3 regions of the Streptomyces sp. NPDC087440 genome follow, and region 2 is predicted to be linked to each of the others. Evidence: riboswitches for the same ligand, from Rfam matches in the RefSeq annotation. Region 2 holds a riboswitch; each other region holds the start of a gene.

The links. Region 2 has a riboswitch for cobalamin ahead of ACIO3O_RS12020 (ribonucleoside-diphosphate reductase subunit alpha). Riboswitches for the same ligand answer to the same signal wherever they lie in the genome.
Positions count from the first base shown of each region.
Region 1: it holds a riboswitch for cobalamin, as region 2 does, so the genes downstream of both, ACIO3O_RS18275 (ABC transporter substrate-binding protein) here and ACIO3O_RS12020 (ribonucleoside-diphosphate reductase subunit alpha) in region 2, are expected to answer to the same signal.
Region 3: it holds a riboswitch for cobalamin, as region 2 does, so the genes downstream of both, cobN (cobaltochelatase subunit CobN) here and ACIO3O_RS12020 (ribonucleoside-diphosphate reductase subunit alpha) in region 2, are expected to answer to the same signal.

Region 1 covers NZ_JBIUXN010000008.1:119,509-125,292, forward strand. The annotation lists gene ACIO3O_RS18260 (DUF2017 domain-containing protein) at 1-508, shown strand, start outside; gene ACIO3O_RS18265 (amino acid permease) at 891-2,360, shown strand; gene ACIO3O_RS18270 (Mov34/MPN/PAD-1 family protein) at 2,432-2,848, shown strand; cobalamin riboswitch at 3,073-3,224, shown strand; gene ACIO3O_RS18275 (ABC transporter substrate-binding protein) at 3,263-4,252, shown strand; gene ACIO3O_RS18280 (FecCD family ABC transporter permease) at 4,262-5,308, shown strand; gene ACIO3O_RS18285 (ABC transporter ATP-binding protein) at 5,506-5,784, shown strand, end outside.
Region 2 covers NZ_JBIUXN010000004.1:204,982-210,765, reverse strand. The annotation lists gene ACIO3O_RS12025 (ribonucleotide-diphosphate reductase subunit beta) at 1-368, opposite strand, end outside; gene ACIO3O_RS12020 (ribonucleoside-diphosphate reductase subunit alpha) at 368-2,767, opposite strand; cobalamin riboswitch at 2,910-3,051, opposite strand; gene ACIO3O_RS12015 (GNAT family N-acetyltransferase) at 3,134-3,634, opposite strand; gene ACIO3O_RS12010 (YbdD/YjiX family protein) at 3,736-3,981, opposite strand; gene ACIO3O_RS12005 (carbon starvation CstA family protein) at 3,978-5,784, opposite strand, start outside.
Region 3 covers NZ_JBIUXN010000013.1:128,468-134,251, reverse strand. The annotation lists gene ACIO3O_RS24805 (PH domain-containing protein) at 1-73, shown strand, start outside; gene cobN (cobaltochelatase subunit CobN) at 160-3,759, opposite strand; cobalamin riboswitch at 3,821-3,958, opposite strand; gene cobG (precorrin-3B synthase) at 4,051-5,355, shown strand; gene ACIO3O_RS24790 (precorrin-8X methylmutase) at 5,418-5,784, shown strand, end outside.

The DNA of each region.
Region 1 (5,784 bases), on a different contig from region 2:
GCTCCTGGAGCTGATCGGCCCCGGCGACGAGCCCGTCGAGGGCGCCGACCCGCTCGCCGCGCTCTTCGCCGAGGGCCCCAGCGAGGCCCCCGCCGACCCGGCGCTGGCCCGTCTCTTCCCCGAGGCGTACGTCGATCCGCGCAGCGAGCCCGACGACGAGGCGCGGGCCGCCTCCGCCGAGTTCCGCCGCTTCACCGAGAACGACCTGCGCACCCGCAAGCGCGAGGACGCCCTGTCCGTCGTACGGAACCTGGACGCGCTGGCCTCGGCCGCGGGCGACGGCGAGCCCGGCGTCGTACTGAAACTGACCCCCGAGGAGTCCCGCCGCTGGCTGGGCACCCTCAACGACCTGCGGCTCACCATCGCCTCCCGGCTCGACATCACCGAGGAGGACGAGGGCGAGGAGCTGTACCGGCTCCCCGACGAGGACCCGCGCAAGCCGATGGTCATGGCGTACCTCTGGCTGGGCGGGATGCAGGAGACACTCGTCGAGACGCTGATGCCGTGATGCCTTAGCGGCGTCTCCGTCCTTGTCTCAGCCCCTGTCTCAGTCCCTGGAAACAGGATGTTCGCTCAGCGGACGCTCAAATCCGAATAACGGTTGGGTCAAACTCCCCTGGACGCTTTGCCGTCACAGGGGAGTTTTGTCTGCTTTTCCCTGTGCAATAGGGCACAAACCCCTGATCGATCACCCCGGCGGCCGTGATAGATCTGCACGACCACCCACGGACGCCACCCCTGTCCCGTGGGGGCGCTGACGCCGGTCGAACCCGGCGATGCACTCCATCCACATCCGGGGGCACACGCCCCGACGAAGGATCGTCACAGTCGATCCGAGCCGCGCACCGCTTGCGAGAACGGCCGGATCGCATGGAGAAAGGCGCACGATCATGACCTCAGTGCAGGTCGACAAGAAGCACGGCGACGGCAGTGAGGCCGCAGGCACGGCCGCAGGCACGAGCGACGACGGCTCGGGCGAGGGCTACCAGCGAGGACTCGGCGCCCGCCAGATCCAGATGATCGCCATCGGCGGCGCCATCGGAACGGGCCTCTTCCTCGGCGCGGGCAAGGGCATCTCCAAGGCGGGACCCAGCCTGATCCTCGCGTACGCCATCGCGGGCCTGGTCATCTTCTTCATCATGCGGGCGCTCGGCGAGCTGCTCATGTACCGCCCGGTGTCGGGCTCCTTCTCGGAGTACGCCCGTGAGTTCCTCGGCCCCTTCTTCGGGTTCGTGACCGGCTGGACGTACTGGCTCTTCTGGGTCGTCACCGGCATCACCGAGGTCACCGCCGCCTCCGAGTACATGCAGTACTGGACGAAGGACGCCACCGGCTGGATCAACCAGCCCCAATGGGTCTTCGCCCTGATCTTCACCGTCGTCCTCTTCGGTGCGAACCTGATCTCCGTCAAGCTCTTCGGCGAGCTGGAGTTCTGGTTCTCGATGGTCAAGGTGACGGCCATCATCGGCATGATCCTGATCTGCGCCGGCATCCTGACGATCGGTTTCTCGGACGCCGGTGACACCGCGTCCGTCTCCCTCCTGTGGTCCGAGGGCGGGTTCTTCCCCAAGGGCATCGGCTCGACGCTGATGACGCTCCAGATGGTGATGTTCGCGTTCCTGGCGGTCGAGCTGGTCGGTGTCACGGCCGGAGAGTCCAAGGACCCGAAGACGGTCCTGCCGAAGGCCATCAACACCGTGCCGTGGCGCATCGCCGTCTTCTACGTCGGCGCACTGATCATGATCCTGTCGGTCGTGCCGTGGACGCACTTCCAGCCCGGGATCTCCCCGTTCGTCGCGGCCTTCGAGAAGATGGGCCTCGGCGTCGGCGCCGCGATCGTCAACTTCGTCGTCCTGACGGCGGCCCTGTCCTCCTGCAACTCGGGCATGTACTCGACGGGCCGCATGCTGCGCGACCTGGCGCTCAACGGCCAGGCCCCGAAGTTCTTCACCAAGCTGACCGCGCGCGGGCTGCCGCTGGCCGGTACGTCCTTCTCCGCCGCCCTGATGCTGGTCGGCGTGTGGATCAACTACCAGTGGCCGGGCGAAGCGTTCAACTACGTCGTCTCCTTCGCCACCATCTCCGGCATGTGGGCCTGGATCATGATCCTCTGCTCGCAGATCAAGTACCGGAGGATGTCGGACGCGGGCCTGCTGCCGAAGTCGTCCTTCCGGGCGCCGGGTGCGCCGTGGACCAGCTGGTTCGCGCTGGCGTTCATCTTCATGGTCATCGTGCTGATGGGCATCGACAAGGACGCCCGGATCTCGCTGTACTGCGCGCCGTTCTGGGCGCTGCTGCTGGGCGTCTCCTACCTGGTCATGAAGGCCCGGAACCCGGAGAAGTTCGCCGCGAAGAAGTAGCCGTCTCGCGATGTGGCCCTGTCCGTACCATCCCTCGGTACGGGCGGGGTCCTTTGCTTATCCTGGCTCGCATGCTGACCATTTCCCGGACGCTTTACGACCAGATCGTGGCCCACGCGCGGGCCGACCACCCCGACGAGGCATGCGGCGTGGTCGCGGGCCCGGAGGGGTCGGGGCGTCCCGAGCGCTTCGTCCCGATGCTGAACGCTGCCCGCTCTCCCACGTTCTACGAGTTCGACTCGGGGGATCTGCTGAAGCTGTACCGGGAGATGGACGACCGGGACGAGGAGCCGGTGATCGTGTACCACTCGCACACGGCGACCGAGGCGTATCCGTCGCGGACGGATGTGACGTATGCGAATGAGCCCGGGGCGCACTACGTCTTGGTGTCCACCGCCGACACCGACGGGCTCGGGGAGTTCCAGTTCCGGTCGTACCGGATCGTGGACGGGGTCATCACGGAGGAGCCGGTCGAGGTGGTCGGGTAGGTCCTGTGCGGGGCACTTCAGCCCGTCCGGCGTTTGAGGACGCGCGGGCGCAGCCCGTGCAGGGGGCGAGGGGCGTAGCCCCGTCAGTGACCGCAACCCACCCCCCACAGCCTCGCGAGTTCAGGTGAAGGGGCGGGGCTGGGGCAGGCGCCGCAGGCACAGCTCGGCCCCGGGGCGGCGGCCCGGTACGTACCGGCCGGACCACCCCCGGCCCACATCCCCCGCACCCCTGCATCCCCCCAGGTGAGACACTGTGCGCGAACTGGGCGGCAGGACCCAGGAAGCCGGTGAGATTCCGGCACGGTCCCGCCACTGTGACCGGACGCGCACCCCCGCGTCCGGGAGCCAGGAACTGACCTGCCGCCTCTCATCCGCACCAGGGGACGAGGTATCCCCGGAGGAGGCCCCACCGCCATGCCCGCATTCCGCCGCGCGCTCGCCATAGCCGCCGCAGCAGCGACCCTGCTTCCCCTCACCGCCTGCGGCAGCGACCGGCCCAGCGAGAAGAGCCCGCAGGCCAAGGCCGCCAAGGGCTTCCCGTACACCGTCGAGAACTGCGGCGTGAAGACCACCTTCACCAAGGCCCCCGAGCGCGCCCTGCCGATGAACCAGCACGCCACCGAGGTCCTCCTGGAGCTGGGCCTGGCCACGTCCGTCACCGGCACCGCCTACCTCGACGACAAGGTCCTCCCGAAGTACGCGAAGGAGTACGACGCGATCCCGGTCGTGGCCAAGGAGTACCCCTCCAAGGAGAAGCTCCTCGCAGCCAACCCCGACTTCGTCTACGGCGGTTACGCCTCCGCCTTCGACCCCAAGCAGGGCCGCAGCCGCGAGGACCTCAAGAAGTCCGGCATCGAGTCCCGGCTGAACATCGAGTACTGCACCGAGGGATCGAGCGCGGTGGACGACATCTACCGCGAGATCTCCGAGACCGGCCGCACCTTCGGGGTCGGCGAGCGCGCCGACGCGTGGGTCGCCGAGGCGAAGAAGACCATCGACGGGACGGCGGCGCAGCTCAAGGGCGTCAAGCCGGTCAGCGTCTTCGCGTACGACAGCGGCGACAAGACCGCCTCGACCGCCGGCGGCAAGGGCATGGCCAACGAGATGATCACCCGCGCCGGTGGCAAGAACGTCATGGCCGACATCCCCAAGTCCTTCACCGACGCCTCGTGGGAGCAGGTCGTCACCCGCAAGCCCGACGTCATCATGATCATCGACTACGGGTCGACGACCGTCGAGCAGAAGAAGAAGCGGCTGCTTGACGACCCCGCGCTGAAGGACGTACCCGCGATCAAGAACAAGAAGTTCGCCGTGATGCCGCTCTCCGAGATCCTCGTCGGCGTCCGCGCCCCCGCCGCCATCGAACGGCTCGCCCTCCAGCTCCACCCCGAGCTCAAGAAGTAGCAGCCGGCCGTGAGCTGCAAGACGCCGCCCGCCCGCGGGCCGCTCCGCTACACCCTCGTCCTCACGGTCCTCGCCGTCGCCCTCGCGGCGGCGATGATCGCGGGGCTGGCCCTCGGGCAGGTCCGCATCCCCACCGGGCAGGTCGTCGAGATCGTCACCGGGCAGGCCGACCCCAGTCCCTTCCGTACGATCGTCCTGGACGTGCGCATGCCACGCGTGTTGCTCGGCGCGATCGTCGGGGCGGGGCTGGCCGTGGTCGGCACGGTCCTCCAGGCGCTCGTACGCAATCCGCTCGCCGACCCGTACCTGCTCGGGATCTCGTCGGGGGCGTCCGCCGGTGTCGTGCTGGTCATCGTCTTCGGGATCGGCAGCGGGCTGGGGCTCGCGACGACCGTGACCATGCCCGCCGGGGCCTTCGCGGGGTCGCTCCTCGCCCTCGTCCTCGTTTACACGCTGGCCCGGCGGGGCGGGCAGATGACCGGGACCCGGCTGGTGCTGGCGGGGGTCGCCGTCGCGTACATCCTGTCGGCGCTGACCAGCCTGGTCATGGTGACCTCCGCGAAGCGGGAGCACTTCCAGGAGGCCATGTACTGGACGCTGGGCGGGCTCGGGAGCGCGCGGTGGGACATGTTGCTGCTGCCCGCGGTGGTGCTGGCGGCGGGGACGGTGCTGCTCATCGCGCTGGCGCGGCCGCTGGACCTGATGCTGGTGGGGGAGGAGGGGGCGACCGTCCTCGGGCTCGACACCTCGCGGTTCCGGGCGGGGGTCTTTGTGCTGACGTCGCTGGTCACCGGGGTGTTGGTGTCCGTGTCGGGGGCGATCGGGTTCATCGGGCTGCTGGTGCCGCATGCGGCGCGGATGCTGGTGGGGGCTTCGCACCGGACGCTGCTGCCGGTCGTGGCGCTTGCCGGGGCGGCCTTCCTGGTCCTGGCGGACCTGGGGGCGCGGGTCATTGCCGAGCCGCAGGACATTCCGGTGGGCATCCTCACCGCGCTGATCGGCGGGCCGTTCTTCCTGTGGCTGTTGCGGCGGAGGCCGGAGGGGGCGCCCTCGTGATCTCGCTGGGGGTGGGTTGCTGTTCAGGCCGCCTCCGGCGGGGGATCTCCCCTCTCCGCCCCTTCCCTCAAGCGCTCGCCGCGCGGCTGTGAACGGTTCACTGCGGATGCTTCGTGGCTGGTCGCGCCCGCGCGGCGGAGCCGCACATCGACACAGCCCCACGCCCGTGTATTGCCCCCCCGAAGAAAGGGAGACCCATGAGTCACCTCCGTACCGAAGGACTCTCGTACGGCATCGACGGGCGGCACCTCGTCGACTCCGTCGACATCGAGGCCGGGCCCGGTGAGACCGTCGGGCTCGTCGGGCCCAACGGGAGCGGCAAGACCACCCTCCTGCGGTGCGTGTACGGCACCCTCGCCCCCACCCACGGCCGCGCCCTCCTCGACGGCGAGGACCTGCACGCCATGGGCGCCAAGAAGCGTGCCCAGCGGCTCGCCACCGTCCCGCAGGACGGGCAGGCGGTGTTCGAGCTGACC
Region 2 (5,784 bases):
GGGTCGGGGAGGTAGGTGTCCAGGAGCGTCAAGTAGAACTGGACGTGGACGGCTTCCTCGAAGAGCTGGCGGGAGAGGTAGAGCCGCGCCTCGGGGGAGTTGATGTGCTTGTAGAGCGTGAGCACCAGGTTGTTGGAGACGATCGAGTCGCCGGTCGCGAAGAAAGCGACGAGGCGGCCGATCATGTGCTGCTCGCCCGGGGTCAGCTTCGCGAGGTCCGCGACGTCCGAGTGGAGGTCGACCTCCTCGACGGTCCAGGTGTTCTTGATCGCGTCCCGGTAGCGCTCGTAGAAGTCCGGGTAGCGCATCGGGCGGAGGGTCAGCTCGAAGCCCGGGTCGAGGAGGTTCTTTTCGCTGTTGGTGCTCATTACTGGCAGGCCTCGCAGGACTCGGGGTTCTCAAGGGAGCAGGCGAGCGCTTCGGCGTCCGATACGTCCGTCACCTGCTGGGCGGGGAGGGTGGTGGGGGCCGGGGCCGCGGCGGACGCCTGCGAGCCGGCGGCGCGGGCGATCCGGGTGGCCGGGCGCGAGCGCAGGTAGTACGTCGTCTTCAGGCCCTTCTTCCAGGCGTACGCGTACATCGAGCTGAGCTTGCCGATGGTGGGCGTTTCCAGGAAGAGGTTGAGGGACTGGGACTGGTCGAGGTACGGGGTGCGGGCCGCCGCCATGTCGATCAGGCCGCGCTGCGGGATCTCCCAGGCGGTGCGGTAGAGGTCGCGGACCTCCTGCGGGATCCAGTTGAAGCCCTGGACCGAACCGGACGCGTCGCGCAGTGCCTCGCGGGTCTGGGCGTCCCAGACGCCGAGCTCCTTGAGGTCGCGCACCAGGTACGAGTTGACCTGGAGGAACTCGCCGGAGAGCGTCTCGCGCTTGAAGAGGTTGGAGACCTGCGGCTCGATGCACTCGTACACGCCCGCGATCGAGGCGATCGTGGCGGTCGGCGCGATGGCGAGGAGGAGCGAGTTGCGCATGCCGGTCTTGGCGACGCGGGCGCGCAGGGCGTCCCAGCGCTCCGGCCAGGTGGGCGTGACGCCGTAGTGGTCGGGGTGCAGGACGCCGCGCGCGGCGCGGGTCTTGTCCCAGGCGGGGAAGGTGCCCGCGCGCTCGGCGAGGTCGCAGGAGGCCTCGTACGCGGCGAGCATGATGCGCTCGGCGATACGAGTGGAGAGTGCGGCCGCCTCCGGGGAGTCGAACGGCAGCTTCAGCTTGAAGAAGACGTCCTGGAGGCCCATCGCGCCCAGGCCCACCGGGCGCCACGTGGAGTTGGACTTCCCGGCCTGCTCGGTCGGGTAGAAGTTGATGTCCACGACGCGGTCGAGGAAGGTGACGGCCGTGTGGACCGTCTTGTCCAGGCGGTCCCAGTCGATCTCGCCGCTGTCGAGGACGAAGGCGCCCATGTTGACCGAGCCGAGGTTGCAGACGGCCGTTTCGCCGTCGTTGGTGACCTCGAGGATCTCGGTGCACAGGTTGGAGGAGTGGACCGTGTGGCCGGGCTCCGCCGTCTGGTTGGCGGTGCGGTTGGAGGCGTCCTTGAACGTCATCCAGCCGTTGCCGGTCTGCGCGAGGGTGCGCATCATGCGGCCGTACAGCTCGCGGGCCGACATGGACTTCTTGGCGAGACCGGCGGCCTCCGCCTTGCGGTAGGCGGCGTCGAAGTCGTCGCCCCACAGGTCCACCAGCTCGGGGACGTCGGCGGGGGAGAAGAGGGACCACTGGCCGTCCTGGTCCACGCGGCGCATGAACTCGTCCGGGATCCAGTGGGCGAGGTTCAGGTTGTGGGTGCGGCGGGCGTCCTCGCCCGTGTTGTCGCGGAGCTCCAGGAACTCCTCGATGTCCGCGTGCCAGGTCTCCAGGTAGACCGCTGCGGCGCCCTTGCGGCGGCCGCCCTGGTTGACGGCCGCGACGGAGGCGTCGAGCGTCTTCAGGAACGGGACGATGCCGTTGGAGTGGCCGTTGGTGCCGCGGATCAGGGAGCCTCGGGCGCGGATGCGCGAGTACGAGAGGCCGATGCCGCCCGCGTGCTTGGAGAGGCGCGCGACCTGGTGGTAGCGGTCGTAGATGGAGTCCAGCTCGTCGAGAGGGGAGTCGAGGAGGTAGCAGGACGACATCTGCGGGTGGCGGGTGCCGGAGTTGAAGAGCGTCGGCGAGGACGGGAGGTAGTCCAGGCGGCTCATCAGCTGGTAGAGCGAGGCGACCTCGGCGAGAGCCCGCTCGCTGTCGTCCTCGGCCAGACCGGAGGCCACGCGCAGCATGAAGTGCTGCGGGGTCTCGATCACCTGGCGGGTGATGGGGTGGCGCAGGAGGTACCGGCTGTAGACCGTGCGCAGGCCGAAGTACTCGAAGCGGTTGTCGCCGTCGAGGTCGATCAGCTCGTCCAGCGCCGCCGCGTGCTTGGCGACGAAGTCGGCCGTGCGGTCCGCGATGAGCCCTTCGCGGTGACCGACGGAGACGGACTCGGAGAAGCAGCCCACACCCTGGGTGGCGGCTTCGTCCCGGATCGTCCGGGCGAGGAGGCGCGCGGCGAGGCGCGAGTAGGCGGGGTCCTCGGAGATGAGACCGGCGGCGGCCTCGGTGGCGAGCTCCCGGAGCTCGGCGGCGTCCGAGCGCGCGTTGCGCCCACGCAGGGCGGCGGCGGCGACCCGGCCGGGGTCGGTGTCGGTCAGGTCGGCGGTCAGGTCGGTCAGGGTGCGCAGCAGCGCGGTCCCGGGGGCGTCCTGACTGTCCTGACTCTGCTCGGCGATGGCCGGATCGACTGGCGCGATGGTCACGTGGGGGCTCTCCCTCGCTCGGCGCGGGGCCACGGGGAGGAGCGGGGGCGCGCGAGCACACGGCAGCCCGGAAAAGGGCGCACGTCGCCTGGCGTCCACCGGCCCATCCTCGGGGCCCGGACGTATCGGTATCCGGTTCGGTCGAGCCGGATGAGCCGTCGGCAGGTCCTCGGACTTGGCGGTGCGCAAATGCGCACATGACACACCGTTGCGGGACAGTTCCGGATTCTCACCGGATTCCCCTGCGGCGACAGCGAGGACGAGCATACATGTGGTGGGTGCCCGTTGGGGAACCCACCACATGTTGTGTCGCGTGGCGTAACACTTCACCGGCGGAAGCAGGCCGGAGGGCCCCGTGCATAGGGGCTAAAGCCCCAATTCGTACGTCAGCAGGCCCAGTCCGGGCAGCGGTTCCCAGTCCTTCTCGGGCGTTCGTACGAAGCCCAGACGCTCGTAGATCCGGTGCGCGCCGAGCATCGTCGGCTGGGTCGACATCACCAGCCGTACGACGCCTTCCTCGGCCCGTGCGCGGTCGATGCAGGCCCGTACGAGTGCCCCGCCCACGCCGAGGCCCCGCGCCGCGTGCGCGACCGCGAGCATGCGGAATTCGGCCTCGCCGGCGACGGCGATGTCCTGGAGGGGGCTGCCCTGGGGAGCATAGGTGACGGTGCCCAGCACCGTCCCGTCGGCGTCCACGGCGACCAGCAGCTCGGCCTTCTCGGCGCGGGAGGCGGCGTCGCGCAGGACCGGCAGGTAGGTGTCCTGCGCGCCGTGGGAGAGGAGGCCGTCGTCCAGGTAGGCGTGGGCGGTGATCTCGCCCACAGCGGTGTATTCGGCGGGTTCCGCGATGCGGATGCGCATGTCCATGCCCGGCAGTGTGCAACGGCGACGGCCCGGTGTCCCACCCCGTATCGAGGGGCGGGACACCGGGCCGTACGACAGCCGGCCGGACCGGCTCAGCAGCAGGCTCAGCAGCAGCGGAAGCCCTCGCGCGGGTCGCCCTCGCGGGCGTCGGTGCGGCTGCGCTCGAAGGCGCGGCGGGACATGACCGGGGCGTTCGGGTCGTGCGAGCGGGCGTGGGCGACGTAACGGTCGTACGTCGCCTCGCCCGTCAGCTCGCGCACGAACCACCGCAGCCGGGACAGCCGGTGCCGCCATGCTGCCGCGCTGCGCAGGGCTCCCGTGCTCACGTGCCGCAGTGCCCCGGTGCTCATACCGTGCTCTCCTCCTTCAGCGGGCGGCCGTCCGGGCCGAGGCCCGCGGCGGCCAGCTCGGCCTTCTCCTCCTTGGTGGCGAACAGCGAGGCCGGGGCGACGATCTTCGACTTCACGTACGCCGTCTCGCTGAGGGTGACCGCCGCCGGGTGGCGGATCGCCTTCAGGCAGGCGCGGCAGGCCTCGAAGAGGACGACCACGATCAGTACGGCGAAGAGGATCGAAAGGACGCCGTCCACCGTGGAGTTGGTGACGATGGTCTCCATCTGCTCCCGGTTCTTGGCGAGTCCGACCTTGTCGAGGCCCTTGTCGAGAGCGGTCTGGTAGACGTCGCGCTGGGCGAAGAAGCCGACCTTGGGGTCGTCGGAGAAGATCTTCTGCCAGCTCGCGGTGAGCGTGACCGCGACGTCCCACAGCAGCGGAACGGCCGTCACCCAGGCGTACTTGAGGCGTCCGGACTTGATCAGCAGCGTGGTGCAGACGGCGAGCGCGACGGCCGCGAGGAGCTGGTTGGCGATGCCGAACAGCGGGAAGAGCTGGTTGATGCCGCCCAGCGGGTCGTGCACGCCGACCCACAGGAAGTAGCCCCAGGCGATGACGACGATGGCGCTGGCGATCCAGACGCCGGGCTTCCAGCTGACGTTCTTGAACGGCTTGTAGACGTTGCCCAGCATGTCCTGGAGCATGAACCGGCCGACCCGGGTGCCCGCGTCGAGCGTCGTCAGGATGAACAGCGCCTCGAACATGATGGCGAAGTGGTACCAGAACGCCTTCATCGCGGCCCCGCCGAAGGCCGCCGAGAAGATCTCGGAGAGGCCGAGCGCGAAGGTCGGCGCGCCACCCGTACGGTGCAGCAGGCTGGCCTCCTCGACGTCCTTGGCGGCCTGCGCCAGGGCGTCGGGGGAGATGGTGAAGCCGAGGTTCCCGACCGCCTGGGACGCGGCCTGCACGGTGTCGCCGACCACGCCCGCGGGCGCGTTGACCGCGAAGTACAGGCCCGGGTCGATGATGCAGGCGGCGATCAGCGCCATGATCGCGACGAACGACTCGACCAGCATGGAGCCGTAGCCGATCGTCCGGATCTGCGTCTCCTTCTGGATCATCTTCGGGGTGGTGCCCGAGGAGATGAGGGAGTGGAAGCCGGAGAGCGCGCCGCACGCGATGGTGATGAAGACGAACGGGAAGAGCGAGCCCGCGAAGACGGGACCCGTCCCGCTGGTGGCGAACTTGGTGATGCCGTCCATCTTCAGCGTCGGCAGCGCGATCAGCACGCCCACCGCGAGCAGCCCTATCGTGCCGACCTTCATGAAGGTGGAGAGGTAGTCGCGCGGGGCGAGCAGCAGCCACACCGGGAGGACCGAGGCGAGGAAGCCGTAGACCACCATCCAGATGACCAGCGTGCCCGGCTCCAGCGTGAAGGTCTCCGCCCACGAGGACTCCGCGACCCAGCCGCCCGCGACGATGGCGAGCAGCAGCAGCGCGACGCCGATCAGGGAGACCTCGGTGACCCGGCCCGGGCGCAGGATGCGCAGGTAGATGCCCATGAAGAGGGCGATCGGGATGGTCATGCCGATGGAGAAGACGCCCCAGGGGGACTCGGCCAGCGCGTTCACGATGATCAGGGCGAGCACCGCGAGCAGGATGATCATGATCGCGAACACGGCGATGAGCGCCGCCGCGCCGCCGACCGCGCCGATCTCGTCCCGCGCGATCTGGCCGAGCGAACGGCCGTTGCGGCGGGTGGAGAAGAACAGCGTGACCATGTCCTGGACCGCGCCCGCGAAGATCACGCCCGCGACGATC
Region 3 (5,784 bases), on a different contig from region 2:
GCCCGGCGACGCACTGGCGTTGGCGAGTGCGGCACGGCCGGGAATCCTGGAGGAGTTCCTGGAGCCCGCGTGAGCACCGGCACCGGTGCGCCGGATTCGCGGGGACAGGGTGGGGGCGGCCGGAATTCCGGCCGCCCCCACCCGTACACCTACGGACGCTTAGTCCTCGCCCTCCAGGTCGCCCTCGGTCTCCAGGTACGCCTTGCGCAGGGCGTCCAGGATCGCCGGGTCGGGCTTGGCCCACATGCCGCGCGACTCGGCCTCCAGGAGGCGCTCGGCAATGCCGTGCAGCGCCCAGGGGTTGGCCTCCTTGAGGAACTCGCGGTTGGTCGGGTCCAGGACGTACGTCTCGGTGAGCTTGTCGTACATCCAGTCGGCGACCACGCCGGTCGTCGCGTCGTACCCGAAGAGGTAGTCGACGGTGGCGGCGAGCTCGAAGGCGCCCTTGTAGCCGTGGCGGCGCATCGCCTCGATCCACTTGGGGTTCACCACACGGGCACGGAAGACGCGCGAGGTCTCCTCGACGAGGGTGCGCGTGCGCACCGTCTCCGGGCGGGTCGAGTCGCCGATGTACGCCTCGGGGGCCTTGCCCTTGAGCGCGCGCACGGTGGCGACCATGCCGCCGTGGTACTGGAAGTAGTCGTCGGAGTCGGCGATGTCGTGCTCGCGGGTGTCGGTGTTCTTCGCCGCCACCTCGATGCGCTTGTACGCCGTCTCCATCTCCTCGCGGGCCGGGCGGCCGTCGAGCTCGCGGCCGTAGGCGTAACCGCCCCAGACCGTGTAGACCTCGGCGAGGTCGGCGTCGGTGCGCCAGTCGCGGGAGTCAATGAGCTGGAGCAGGCCCGCACCGTACGTGCCGGGGCGGGAGCCGAAGATGCGGGTGGTGGCGCGGCGTTCGTCACCGTGCTCGGCGAGGTCGGCCTGGGTGTGCGCCCGTACGTAGTTGACGTCGGCGGGCTCGTCCAGTGAGGCGGCGAGGCGCACCGCGTCGTCCAGGAGGCCGATGGTGTGCGGGAACGCGTCGCGGAAGAAGCCCGAGATGCGCAGCGTGACGTCGACGCGGGGGCGGCCCAACTCCTCGGCCGGGATGGCCTCCAGGCCGGTGACACGACGCGAGGCGTCGTCCCAGACGGGGCGGATGCCCATCAGTGCGAAGGCCTCGGCGATGTCGTCGCCTGCGGTGCGCATGGCGCTGGTGCCCCAGAGGGACAGGCCGACGGAGGTGGGCCATTCGCCGTTGTCGGCCTTGTAGCGCTGGAGGAGCGAGTCCGCGAGGGCCTGGCCGGTCTCCCAGGCGAGCTTGGAGGGCACGGCCTTGGGGTCGACGGAGTAGAAGTTGCGGCCGGTCGGCAGGACGTTGACGAGGCCGCGCAGCGGGGAGCCCGAGGGGCCCGCCGGGACGAAGCCGCCGTTCAGCGCGTGGACGGCGTGGGTGAGTTCGTCGGTGGTGGCGGCCAGGCGCGGGACGACCTCGCGGGCGGCGAAGTCGAGGATGTCGGCGACGGCCTGCGGGTGGCCGGCAGCGACGGTGGCCACTGCGGAGGGTGCCCAGTCGGCGTCCTCCATCGCCTGGACCAGGCCACGAGCCTGCTCCTCGATCGCGTCGGCGTCGGTGCGCTTGGCCGCCGACTCGTCCAGGCCGAGGGCCTCGCGCAGGCCGGGCAGCGATGCGGTGCCGCCCCAGATCTGGCGGGCCCGCAGGATGGCGAGGACCAGGTTGACGCGGGCTTCGCCTGCGGGGGCGCCGCCCAGGACGTGCAGGCCGTCGCGGATCTGGACGTCCTTGATCTCACAGAGCCAGCCGTCGAGATGCATGATGAAGTCGTCGAAGCCCTCGTCCTCCGGCCGGTTCTCGATGCCGAGGTCGTGGTCCAGCTTCGCAGCCTGGATGAGCGTCCAGATCTGGGCGCGGACGGCCGGGAGCTTCGCCGGGTCCATGGACGCGATCTGTGCGTGTTCGTCCAGGAGTTGTTCCAGGCGGGCGATGTCGCCGTAGCTGTCGGCGCGGGCCATCGGCGGCACCAGGTGGTCGATCAGGGTGGCGTGCACGCGGCGCTTGGCCTGGGTGCCCTCGCCCGGGTCGTTGACCAGGAACGGGTAGATGAGGGGAATGTCGCCGAGGGCGGCGTCGGGGCCGCAGGCGGCGGACAGACCGGCGTTCTTGCCGGGCAGCCACTCCAGGTTGCCGTGCTTGCCGAGGTGGACCATCGCGTCGGCGCCGAAGCCGTTGTCGTCGGCGGACGCGGCGATCCAGCGGTAGGCGGCCAGGTAGTGGTGGGACGGCGGCAGATCGGGGTCGTGGTAGATCGCGATCGGGTTCTCGCCGAAGCCGCGCGGCGGCTGGATGAGGATGAGGAGGTTCCCGAACCGCAGGGCGGCGAGCACGATGTCGCCCTCCGGGTTGGCGGACCGGTCCACGAACATCTCGCCCGGCGCGGGGCCCCAGTGCTGTTCGACGGACTCGCGCAGCTCGGCGGGCAGGGTGGCGAACCAGCGCCGGTAGTCGGCGGCCGGGATGCGCACGGGGTTGCGGGCGAGCTGCTCCTCGGTGAGCCACTCCTGGTCGTGGCCGCCGGCCTCGATCAGGGCGTAGATCAGCTCGTCGCCGTCGCCGGAGACCAGGCCGGGGATCTCCTGCGTACCGAAGTCGTAGCCCTCCTCCTTGAGGCGGCGCAGCAGGGCGACGGCGCTGGCGGGCGTGTCGAGGCCGACCGCGTTGCCGATGCGGGAGTGCTTCGTCGGGTACGCGGACAGGATCAGCGCGAGCTTCTTCTCGGCGTTGGGGATGTGCCGCAGCCGGGCGTGGCGCACGGCGATCCCGGCGACGCGCGCGGCGCGCTCGGTGTCGGCGACGTACGAGGGCAGGCCGTCCTCGTCGATCTCCTTGAAGGAGAACGGGACGGTGATCAGGCGGCCGTCGAACTCCGGTACGGCGATCTGGCTGGCGGCGTCCAGCGGGGACACGCCCTCGTCGTTCTCCTCCCAGTCGGCGCGCGAGCTGGTGAGGCACAGGGCCTGGAGGATCGGGATGTCGAGGCCGGTGAGGGCGCCCGCGTCCCAGGACTCGTCGTCGCCACCGGCGGAGGCGTCGGCGGGGCGGGTGCCACCGGCCGCGAGCACGGTCGTGACGATGGCGTCGGCGGCGCGCAGCTCGTCGATGAGCTCCGGCTCCGGTGTGCGCAGGGACGCGACGTACAGCGGCAGCGGGCGGGCGCCCGCGTCCTCGATCTGTCCGCACAGGGCGTCGATGAAGGCGGTGTTGCCGCTCATGTGGTGGGCGCGGTAGTAGAGCACCGCGACGGTGGGTCCTTCGACGTCCTCGCGGGCGGTGCGCTCCAGGGGGCCCCAGGAGGGCGCCGGTGCCGGTGACTCGAAACCGTGGCCGGTGAGGAGCACGGTGTCGGAGAGGAAGCGGGCGAGCTGCTCCAGGTTGGCGGGTCCGCCGTGCGCCAGGTAGGCGTGCGCCTCGGCGGCGATGCCGACGGGGACGGTGGAGGCGGCCATCAGCTGGGCGTCGGGGGCCTGTTCACCGGTGAGGACGACGACGGGCCTGCCGGTGGCGAGGACCTGGTCGAGGCCCTCCTGCCAGGCGCGGACACCGCCGAGCAGGCGCACGACGACGAGGTCGGTGCCGTCCAGGAGGGCGGGCAGGTCCGCCAGGTCGAGGCGGGAGGGGTTCGCGTAGCGGTAGCGAGTCGGTCCGTCCGAGGAGCGGGCGCTGAGCAGGTCGGTGTCGGACGTCGACAGGAGCAGGATCATGCGGCGTCGGGCCTTCCTCGGGGTGTCCACGCCCCGGGCGGTGTTCGGACTGCTCGAACGAAAGTCGAGAAGCTACGGAAGGGAGTTCCTGACTCGCACGGCCCGGGGGCCGTGCTCACAGTGGCGGGACCGCGCCGGAATCGCACCGGGCTTCCTCCCCTGTCGCCTTTCGGTGGCGACTGCCGCCCTGGGGCGACGCGACGGACCGCATGGCCCGCCACCAGGCATATTAGGCGTACGGGTCAAGCGGGCGGCACCCGGCGGTCGAACAGGAGTCGGCCTTGGGTCGGTATGCTCGCCGCCATGCCCCCACCAGCCTCTTCGCCGTCGGCCCCCGGCGAGAACTCCCCGCGCACCCGTGGTGACGCGTGCCCCGGGTCCCTGCGGCTGCACCGTGCGGACGACGGGGCGCTGGCGCGTGTCCGCCTGCCCGGCGGCATCGTCACGGCGGAGCAGGCGGACGTGCTCGGGGAGTTGGCCGCGGAGCTCGGCGAGGGTGACATTCACCTCACTTCGCGGGGCAACGCGCAACTGCGCGCCCTGCCCGCCGACTGTGGTGGCGAACTGGCGCTGCGGCTCGGCGAGTCGGGCCTGTTGCCGTCCGCCCGGCACGAGCGGGTGCGCAATCTGGTGGCCTCTCCGCTGTCGGGTCTCGACGGCCGGGGGAACGCCGATGTGGGGCCCTGGCTGGCGGAGTTGGACGCGCTGCTGTGCGCGAGCGAGCGGGCCGTCGCCCTGTCCGGCCGCTTCCTGTTCGCGCTGGACGACGGGCGCGGTGACGTGGACGCCCTGGGTGCGGACGTGACGCTCCTCGCGCGGCGTGACGGCGACGTCCTGCTGCGGGTCGGCGGGGCCGCCGATGCGGTACGGGTTCCCGGTGCGCAGGCGGCAGGTGCGGCCCTGGTGGCTGCCGAAACCTTTCTGGACAGTGCTCCGGACGCGGGCACCTGGCGGATCGCCGAGCTGCCCGACGGCCCGGAAGTACTCCTCGCACAGGTGGTACGGAAGCTGGGTGCGCCCCGCACACCGGCCCCCGCCCGGCCCGGCGAGGCAGCGGTGCCCGGCACCGGTGTCGTGACCGGGGGTGCGTCCGGTGCGGCGGCACTGTCGGTGGGGGCGCCTCTGGGGCGTGTCACCGCCGCACAGTGGCGGCTGCTGGCCGACACCGCACGCGGTGCCGGCGACGGCACGCTGCGCCTGACACCGTGGCGCGGCGTCGTCGTGCCGGGCGTCGCCCCCGAGCGGGCGGCCGTGCTGCTCGGTGCGCTGGGCGCGGCCGGGCTGGTCACCGGCCCGGACTCCCCCTGGAGCGGCGTCGGGGCGTGCATCGGCCGCCCGGGCTGCGCGAAGTCGCTGTCCGACGTGCGGGCCCTGGCGGCGGCCGCCGTGGGGGCCGCCCCGGGTCCGGCGGGGGCGCTTCCTGTCTACTGGTCGGGTTGCGCACGCCGGTGCGGGCACCCGCACGGCGACTGGGTCGACGTCGTGGCCACCCCGGACGGACACGAGGTGTCCGTCGTGCACGGTGACTCCCGCACCTCCCCCGTCGCCGTCACGGAACGGGCGCTGCCCGCAGCCGTGACCGCCGCCCGCGCCTGATCCCGTACCCCGAAGACTTCGTTTTCCCGTCCCGCCCGTCCGCAGAAGAGAGCGACAGCACAGTGCACCAGTACGAGAAGGACGGACCGGCGATCTACCGCCAGTCCTTCGCCACGATCCGCGCCGAGGCGGATCTGGCGGGCCTGCCCGCCGACGTCAGCCAGGTCGCGGTCCGCATGATCCACGCCTGCGGCATGGTCGACCTGGTGCGGGACATCGGCTTCAGCCCGAACGTGGTGGCCGACGCCCGCGCCGCACTGCGCGCCGGTGCGCCGATCCTGTGCGACGTGCAGATGGTCGCCAGCGGTGTCACGCGCAAGCGGCTGCCCGCCGACAACGACGTGGTGTGCACCCTGTCGGACCCGTCGGTGCCGGACCTGGCGAAGGAGCTGGGCACGACCCGCAGCGCGGCGGCCATGGAGCTGTGGC